DNA from 4 places in the Azospirillum sp. TSH100 genome. Region 3 is predicted to be linked to each of the others. Evidence: riboswitches for the same ligand, from Rfam matches in the RefSeq annotation. Region 3 holds a riboswitch; each other region holds the start of a gene.
What was found. A riboswitch is a leader RNA that binds a small molecule or an ion and turns the genes downstream of it on or off. The one in region 3 is predicted to bind thiamine pyrophosphate.
Positions count from the first base shown of each region.

Region 1: it holds a riboswitch for thiamine pyrophosphate, as region 3 does, so the genes downstream of both, thiO (glycine oxidase ThiO) here and E6C72_RS17035 (ABC transporter substrate-binding protein) in region 3, are expected to answer to the same signal.
Region 2: it holds a riboswitch for thiamine pyrophosphate, as region 3 does, so the genes downstream of both, E6C72_RS10635 (ABC transporter ATP-binding protein) here and E6C72_RS17035 (ABC transporter substrate-binding protein) in region 3, are expected to answer to the same signal.
Region 4: it holds a riboswitch for thiamine pyrophosphate, as region 3 does, so the genes downstream of both, thiC (phosphomethylpyrimidine synthase ThiC) here and E6C72_RS17035 (ABC transporter substrate-binding protein) in region 3, are expected to answer to the same signal.

Region 1 covers NZ_CP039634.1:1,314,766-1,316,960, forward strand. Annotated here, with positions in the region: gene E6C72_RS06265 (methyl-accepting chemotaxis protein) at 1-688, opposite strand, end outside; TPP riboswitch at 928-1,027, shown strand; gene thiO (glycine oxidase ThiO) at 1,019-2,195, shown strand, end outside.
Region 2 covers NZ_CP039634.1:2,254,950-2,257,144, reverse strand. Annotated here, with positions in the region: gene E6C72_RS10640 (ABC transporter permease) at 1-436, opposite strand, end outside; gene E6C72_RS10635 (ABC transporter ATP-binding protein) at 433-1,185, opposite strand; TPP riboswitch at 1,212-1,318, opposite strand; gene E6C72_RS10630 (acetoin utilization protein AcuC) at 1,439-2,195, shown strand, end outside.
Region 3 covers NZ_CP039635.1:978,847-981,041, reverse strand. Annotated here, with positions in the region: gene E6C72_RS17040 (branched-chain amino acid ABC transporter permease) at 1-191, opposite strand, end outside; gene E6C72_RS17035 (ABC transporter substrate-binding protein) at 196-1,332, opposite strand; TPP riboswitch at 1,404-1,518, opposite strand; gene E6C72_RS17030 (DMT family transporter) at 1,552-2,195, opposite strand, start outside.
Region 4 covers NZ_CP039634.1:1,379,928-1,382,122, reverse strand. Annotated here, with positions in the region: gene thiC (phosphomethylpyrimidine synthase ThiC) at 1-863, opposite strand, end outside; TPP riboswitch at 999-1,133, opposite strand; gene E6C72_RS06590 (CorA family divalent cation transporter) at 1,210-2,193, opposite strand.

The DNA of each region.
Region 1 (2,195 bases), on a different replicon from region 3:
CGAACAGGTGGGTGTTGCGGAAGTCGAGCTTGCCGCCGGCCGAGCCGCCGATGAACAGGCAGGGGAAACGGCCGGAGCGGTAGACCGCTTCCATGAACCAGCTTTCGCTGGCCGACAGCCCGTCGATGAAGGTCAGCGCCACCGTGTCGTGGCTGTCGACGGCGAAGGGAACGCGGATGCGGTCGAGTTCGCCGCGGATCGCTTCCACCCGCGCCGGAACGTCGCGGGTCGGGCGGCCGCCGCGCAGGTCGTCGCAATGCAGCGGGACCGTCTGGATGCTGACGCCGGCGAACAGGCGGGGGCTGAAGGATTGCAGCACCACGCTGTCCCAGCGGTCACCGGCCTTGCGGTAGAGCGGCTGGCCTTCCGCCGCGCACAGCTCGCCTGCGGTGGAGACCAGCACCAGCTGGGTCGCCGGCGGCAGGGCGGACCGCACCGCGCGGGTGGTGGCAGCGAAATCGACATGCGGCGACACGAAGCCGACGACCAGCGCCGGAGCGCCGGCGGCGAAATTCAGCCCATCCAGCGCTGCGGCGCCGATCTGCGCGGCCGGCAGGCACAGGCTGCGGATCGGCTGTTCCGCCGGGCCTGCGGCCGGTGCCGCTGGTTCGGACTTGCCGGCCGGATTGCCGACCGAGGTGCCGGAGACGGAGGCGGTCGGAGAGTCCGAACGGAAGAATGACAGCATGCTGGCGAATCCTCGGTCGTCTTTGTTGTTCATTCTGCTTGCCGAAGGCGCCCGTTCCTTGCTGCGAGTGCTCCGGTATGGCTCATTTTGCAGATAATTTTGCTGCGGATTGGTAGAGTTTCTTATCCGGGGGACTCCCTATCGGGCTGTGACATGTGGCCGCAGCGGTGAGGCGGTGAGGCGGGACGGGCGAGACTCGATTCCGCTTGTGGGGCCAGCGAAAGGTTGGCATAAGGCAAGCCATAGGCCTGGGGTGCCGCGCGGTGGTCGCGCGGCTGAGAACACACCCATCGAACCTGTCTGGGTAATTCCAGCGAAGGGAGCCGCCGCATGATCCATGCGCCAGAATTACACTCTTTTTCCGCTTCAGCGTCCGGACTCCGTCCCTCCGTCGCCATCATCGGCGCCGGCTGCATCGGTCTTGCCATCGCCTGGAGGCTGGCGTCGGCCGGCTGCCGGGTCGATTTGTTTGAACGGGGAGAGGCCGGTCGCGGCGCCACCCACGCCGCCGGCGGCATGTTGGCCGCCTGTGTCGAGACCGAACCGGGCGAGGACGGGCTGCTGCCGCTGACCCGCGCCTCGCAGGCGCTGTGGCCGGACTTCGCCCGCGATCTCGAAGCCGCCAGCGGCATGGCCGTCGATCTGCGCAGCGAAGGCACCATGGTCATCGCGCTGACCGCCGACGATGCCGCCAAGGTCCGGTTTCTGCACGGCTTCCAGCGCGACCTGGGCCTGCCGGTGGAGTGGCTGAGCGGTGCCGAGGTGCGGCGGCGCGAGCCCTTCCTTCAGCCCGGCGTCGCCGGTGCGCTGTTCTGCGCCGGCGACCATCAGGTCGACAACCGCAAGGTCGCAGCATCCCTGCGCCGCGCCGCCGAAGCCGTCGGCGCCCGTCTGCACGAGCGGTGCGGCGAGGTGGCTCTGGCGGTGGAGGGCGGGCGCGCCGTCGGTGTGCGGGTGGCCGAAGCGCTGCACCGGGCCGACCGGGTGGTGCTGGCCGCCGGGGCGTGGTCGGCCGGGGTGCCGGGACTGCCGCCCGCCGCGAAGCCGCCGGTGCGGCCGGTGAAGGGGCAGATGGTCTGCCTGCGGATGGACGCCCGTCTGCCGCTGCTGCGCCATGTGGTGTGGACGCCCGGCACCTATCTGATCCCGCGGCTGGACGGCCGGCTGCTGATCGGAGCCACCACGGAGGAGCGCGGCTTCGACGACCGCCTGACCGCCGGCGGCCAGTTCGCCCTGCTGGAAGGGGCATGGCGGGCGCTGCCGGGCATTGCCGAACTGCCGATCGAGGAGGCCTGGGCCGGCTTCCGTCCCGGCAGCCGCGACGACGCGCCGATCCTGGGCGAGAGCGGCATTCCCGGCCTGATCCATGCCACCGGCCACCATCGCAACGGCATCCTGCTGACCCCGGTGACCGCCGACGGCATCGCCCGTCTGGTGCTGACCGGCGAGACCGACCCGCTGCTGCGCCCCTTCGCCGCCGACCGCTTCGTTGCCGCGGGAGCCGCCG
Region 2 (2,195 bases), on a different replicon from region 3:
GCCAGCCGGGATCGGTGCGGCGCAGCCCGTCGAACAGGGCGGTCGTGACCGGGAAATAGATTACGAGAACCGCCATGGCGATCTTCGACGCCATGCCGTAGCCCAGCCAAAGCACCAGCAGTGGTGCCAGGGCGAAGACCGGAATTGCCTGGCTGACCAACAGCAGCGGCATCAGCCAGCGTCTTGCGGTGCGGAAACGCGCCAACACAAGCGCGCTGACCCCGCCGAGCGCCACGCCGGCAACAAGTCCGATCAGGATCTCGGCCAGAGTGGTCAGGCCGTGGGTCCACAGGAGTGGAGCCTGCCGCTGCATGGCATCCGCGACGGCCAGCGGGCTGGGCAGCAGATAGCGCGGCAGGCCGGTGGCCCAAACCAGCGCCTGCCAGCAGGCGACCAGCACCGACAGGGTCACCGCCGCGCGCAGCAGCGCCTTCATTCCGCCAGCCTCCGCAGAAGCTCCGCCTGATGGGCCAACAGCCCGGCATCGTCGACCCGGCGCGGCACCGGGCCGGAGGGCTCCAGCGCCGGACCCATGACGGCCGGACGACCGGTCATCACATGCAGGCGGTCACCGATGCGCAACGCCTCCAGCGGGTCGTGGGTGACCATCAGGACGGTGCGGCCGGCCAGCGTCCCGGCAGCCGTCTCCTGCAGGCGCAGCCGGGTGATGGCGTCCAGCGCGGAGAACGGCTCGTCCATCAGGACCAGCGGCTTGTCCTCCATCAGCGTGCGGGCCAGGGCGACGCGCTGCCGCTGGCCACCAGACAGTGCGGCGGGACGGTCACGCTCCCGCCCCGCCAGTCCGACGCGGTCGAGAAGGGAGCGCGCCTGTTCCACCCGTGTCGGGTCGGGACGACGGTGGCGCAACCGGTCGCCGAGCAGGACATTGTCCAGAACGGTCAACCAAGGCAGCAGTAAATCCTGCTGCGCCATGTAGGCGATGCGGCCGGCCAGCGGCAGCCCGTCCCCGGTGACGACCTCCGTCGGCGGCTCCGGTTCTGCCAGGCCGGCAAGGATGCGCAGCAGCGTGGTCTTGCCGACGCCACTCGGCCCCAGCAGGCAGGTGGTCCGGCCGGCCAGAAGCTCCAGCGTCAGGTCGGAGAACAGCAGCGTGCCGCCATAGGTCAGCCGGGCGCGCGAAATGGTCACCGACAGCGGCGTCATCGCGAGCATCGGGGCGAGCATGGTGGATTGGCGGAAGTGAAAGGGGTGTGGTCCCGCATCACTGATCCCTACGCCGGCATGAACCGGATCAGGTTCCAGGGGTCGTCCCGCAACAGGACCTCTCAGCCGCCCATCGGCTCCCCCCAGTGAAGGCGGCGACTATAGGCGCGGACCATCCGTGACCGCAAGCATTGCCGGAAGCCGCTTCCGGCAGGTGGAAGCTGGCGGCTTGACCGGACCGCCGCAGGGCCTAGTTTCTGACCGGCATCATGGAGTGCACACCCTGACCACGCCCCTTCGCACACCGCTGTTCATCGGCGGCGAGATCTACCGCGGTTCCACCTATGGGCCGAAGCATCCGTTGGCGATCCCGCGCGTCTCGACCGCCATCGATCTCAGCCGTGCCATGGGCTGGCTGCCGGACGAGGTCTATCTCGACACCCATGTGGCGAGCGAACGCGAGTTGGCCCGCTTCCATACCTCCGATTACATAGCGGCACTGAAACGCGCGGAGGCGGAGCAGCGGGTGGATGAGGCCACCGCCGCCCGCCACAATCTGGGCAAGCTGGAAAACCCGGTCTTCGCCGAGATGTACCGGCGGCCCGCCCACAGCAGCGGATCGGCGTTGCAGGCCGCCCGCATCCTGGGTGACCGGCCGGCCGGGCTGGTCTATGCCCCGGCGGCCGGCACCCATCATGCCCGGCGCGACCGCGCCAGCGGCTTCTGCTATTTCAACGCACCGGTGCTGGGGATTCTGGAACTGCTGGACCATGGGCTGGAGCGGGTGCTGTACGTCGATCTCGACGCACACCACGGCGACGGTGTGGAGGAGGCCTTTGCCGACGACGACCGGGTGCTGACGATCTCGATCCACGAGGATGGCCGCTGGCCCTACACCGGCAAGGCGGAGGATCGCGCCGGCGGGATGGCCCGCAACCTGCCGGTGCCGCCGGGCTTCAACGACAGCGAGATGGAGCATGTGATGGAGGCGGCTGTCCTGCCGCTGGCCCGAACCTTCCGTGCGCAGGCGA
Region 3 (2,195 bases):
AGCAGGGCGATGCCCGGCAGCGGGATCAGCGGCGCCAGCGCCACCGCCAGCAGCCCGCCGGCCATGACCAGATCGCCCTGGGCGAAATTCACCGCCGAGGTGGCGTTCAGCACCAGCACGAAGCCCAGCGCCACCAGGGCATAGGCGGCACCCAGCGCCACCCCGTTGACCAGCAGTTGAAGCGCCGCCATCCGCTCACTTCGCCGCAAGCGTCGGGTCGTCGTACCGTTTCACCAGCGCCGGCACGCGGCTGGTCCCGTCATAGCAGACGATGACGGCGGAATGGGCCATGTTGCCCTTGCCATCGGACTTGTAGGTCATGGCGAGGCCCTTGAAGGTCTCGGACGACAGGGCTTTGCGGATGGCGTCGGGCGTGCGGGCGCCGGCCTTCACCGCCTCCAGCACCATGGTCATGCCGTCATACTGGCCGAGCGCGAAGGCGTCCGGCTCCTTGCCGAAGGCGGCGCGGTAGGCGTCGGTGAAGGCCTTGACCTCAGGCGTGCCGCCCGAGATCGGCGAGGCCGCGGTCTCGGCACAGACGCCCTTGAGTTCGGCCGGTTCCAGCAGGGCGGCGGTGCTCGGCTGATGCATGGCGGAACCGGCGACGATCGGCAGGGTCACACCGCCGGACGCCGCCTGCCGCAGCAGCAGCGCGGTCGGGCCGGAATGCAGATGCAGCACCAGCACGTCGGGGTTGGCGGCCAGCGCCTTGGTCAGCACCGGCAGCAGATCCTTGGCCGCCGGGTCCACCCCCTCCTCGAAGACGGGCGTGACGCCCAGCGCCTTGAAGGCGGCGTCGAGATGGGCCTTGCCGCTCTGGCCATAGGCGGTGGTCTGGTAGATGACCGCCGGCTGGCGCTTGCCCAGTTCCTCCACCACATAGCGGGCATGGGCGGCCTTGGTCACGGCGTCACCGGGGAAGAAGCGGAAGACCCAGGGATTGCCCTGCTCGGTGATCGAGGCGGTGCCCGACACGGTGACCAGCGGCAGTTTCAGCTCATTCGCCAGCGGCAGCATCGCCAGCATCTGGGTGCCGAGCATGCTGGCGGCGACCGCGCCGACCGTGCCGCCGCCGGCCGCGCGTTCCAGCGCCGTCACCGCCGCTTCTGGCGAGGTGCCGGTGTCGACGATCTCGGATGCGATGGCCACGCCGGCAGGGGTCTGCTTCAGTGCCAGGACGGCGCCGTTGCGCTGGCTGGTGCCCTCCAGCGACAGGAATCCGGTCAGCGGCACCAGCACCGGGAAGGACAGCGTGTCGTCGGCCCGTGCCGCCGGGGACAGGCAGGTCGATGCCGCCAGCAGGCCGATCAGAAGGGAAAGCGCGCGCCGCATGACCGAAAACTCCTCAACACGCGCCGGCACCGGGGCGACGCGGATGAGACGGGACGTTTTGCAGGCGATCCGTCGGGTTCCGGTCGGCTCCCTTCGCCGGCATGACCCGGATCAGGTTCGATGGGTGTTGTCTCAGCCCGCACAGCCGCCGATCCGGTCTTTGCACAGGCACCCCAGCCTTGAACAGGCGGCGAGAGTGTCGCCGCCGGCCCTGTCCTGTCAAGCACCCAGCCGGCGGCGCGCCACCACCGTTTCACGATGCAGGATGTAGAGCCCGCTGCCGATGATGACCATGGCGCCGGCGATCACCGGCACGGTCGGCAGATCGCCGAACACCAGCCAGCCGAACAGACTGGCCCAGACCATGCCGGTATATTCGAAGGGCGCCACCGCCGCCGGCGGCGCGCGGCGGAAGGCCTGGGTCAGCAGAACCTGCGCTCCGGCGCCGATCGCACCGACCAGCGCCATCAGCCCGAGGGCGAAGACCGTCGGCGCCGTCCAGACCGGGACCGCGAGCGCACCGCTGACCACCGTCGTCGTGAGCAGCAGATAGAGCACGATCGATGCGCTGGTCTCCGTCCGCGACAGGCCGCGCACGGCGAGTGCCGCCAGTGCATAGAACAGGGCGGCGCACAGCCCGACCAGCACCGGCACCAGCGGGGCCCCGGCCGAGGGCTGCGCCATCACGACCACGCCGCCGAAACCGACCACGACAGCGGCCCAACGGCGCCAGCCCACCGGCTCCCCCAGCAGCGGAGCGGACAGTGCGGTGATGAACAGCGGTCCTGCAAAGCTCAGGACATAAACGTCGGCCAGCGGCAGCTCGCGGAAGGCATAGAAGAAGCAGCCCATCGAGATCAGCC
Region 4 (2,195 bases), on a different replicon from region 3:
AGCCGCAGGCCGGCATGGATGGTGAAGTAATCGACGCCCTGCTCCGCCTGTTCGATCAGCGTGTCGCGGAACAGCTCCCAGGTCAGATCCTCGGCCTTGCCCTTCACCTTCTCCAGCGCCTGATAGATCGGCACGGTGCCGATGGGAACCGGGGAGTTGCGCAGGATCCATTCGCGGGTCTGGTGGATATCGGCACCGGTGGACAGGTCCATCACGGTGTCGGCCCCCCAGCGGATCGACCAGACCATCTTCTCCACCTCCTCCTCGATCGAGGAGGTCACGGCCGAGTTGCCGATGTTGGCGTTGATCTTGGTCAGGAAATTGCGGCCGATGATCATCGGCTCCGACTCGGGGTGGTTGACGTTGGACGGGATGATCGCCCGCCCGCGCGCCACCTCGTCGCGGACGAATTCCGGGGTGATGAAGTCGGGAATTTCGGCGCCGAAATCCTCGCCGTCGCGGGCGGCTTCCAGCGCCGCGGCGCGGCCGAGATTTTCGCGGACGGCGATGTATTCCATCTCCGCGGTGACGATGCCGGCGCGGGCATAGGCCATCTGGGTCACCGCCCCGCCGCCCTTGGCGCGCAGCACGCCGCCGTCGGTGGTCTCGACATCGCCGCGCGCCAGGATCCAGTCGCGGCGGTGCTTGGCCAAGCCGGCGCGCACATCGATGGCAACCGTTTCGTCGGTGTAGGGTCCGGAGGCATCATAGACGGTCAGCGGCGGCTCGCCGCCCGACAGCGCGATCTCGCGCATGGCAACGCGCAAGTCGGGAAAGCGCGTGCCCGGCACATGGATTTTCCGCGACGACGGCAGCGGGCCGGTCGAAATGCGGATGGCGTTCTCGTTGAAGTCCTTGGGCATTGGGTTTCTCCGTCGGAGTTGGGCGGACAAACCCGGGACTGCGGACGGAGGTGCGGTATCTTCGTGCGGGCCGTGTCCCGGCATGTTTCCCCGGCAGTGCGGGGGCCGATACGGCCGGACGGGGGCGGAAAACCGGCCCGTCACGAGGTCCCTCCCTTCGCCGGTATGACCCGGATCAGGTTCGAAGGGTCACCACGCTGCCGTCTTGCGCGTTGCGCCGTCCGGCCGTTGGTATCTCAGCCCCCTGTCGGGACCCCCCTGGAATGGGCCCATCCTGCCGCCGGCCAGCGGTCGTGTCAAAAGGAAAGCGCGGCGAACGATCCGTCTTCCCCATTGTGGAAACCGATCACATCCAGCGCTTCAGCCGCACATAAATCACCGGCAGCAACGCCGACAGCAGCATCAGCCCCAACGCGCTGGGATAACCGAAGGGCGAGCCGTGTCCCGGCATGTCGGTGAAGTTCATGCCGCCGATGCTGGTGACCAGGATCGGCGGGTAGAGCAGGACGGTCAGGACCGAGACGATCTTGACGATCTCGTTCTGCTCGACATTGATCTGGCCCAGCGCAGTGTCGAGCGCCAGAGCGACCTTGCCGGCCAGGAAGCGGGCATACTGGTCGAGCCCGCGCAGGTCCTGCAGCGTGGTCTTGGCCCAGCGCCGCGTCGCCTTGCCGGCATTCCAACCATCGCCGCGCGCCAGGAAATCGGTCATGCGCGACAGACTGGCGAGGCTGATCCGCGCCTTGCCGATCAGGTGACCGGCATGGCCGATGCGCTTCAGCGTCTGGGCGTCGTCCAGCGTCTCGCCACGCGACCGCAGCTTGCGCCCGCGGAAGAAGCGGCGGTTCAGCGCGTCCAACTCCACCCCGGTCCGCCGCAGCACGACGGAGGTGCGGTCGATCATCCCATCCACCAGCGCCGCCAGCACCAGCTCGCCGCGGGCGGCTGAGACCTGCCCGTGGGTGGCGCGGCGGCGAAAGGCCAGCAGGGCCTGCGGATCGATGTCGTGGATGGTCACCAGCCGCCGCCCGGCCAGCACGAAGCTGACGGTGGCGATGCGCGGCTCATCGGTATCAGCCCAGACCAGCGCCGTGACGGTCATGGTCAGGGCGCCACCAGCCACGCGCAGGCGGCTCGACTCCTCGATCTCCGCCATCTGCTCGCGGGTCGGCAGGCCGGTGCCGATCAACGCTTCCGCCCGCGCCAACTCGTTCGGCGTCGGGTTGATCAGGTCCAGCCACACAGAGGCCTCGGGCAGCGGTGCCGCCTCGTCCGCGGCTCCCTTGTCCCAGCGCAGCAGACCGCCGTCATTGACGAAGACATGCAGCAAGG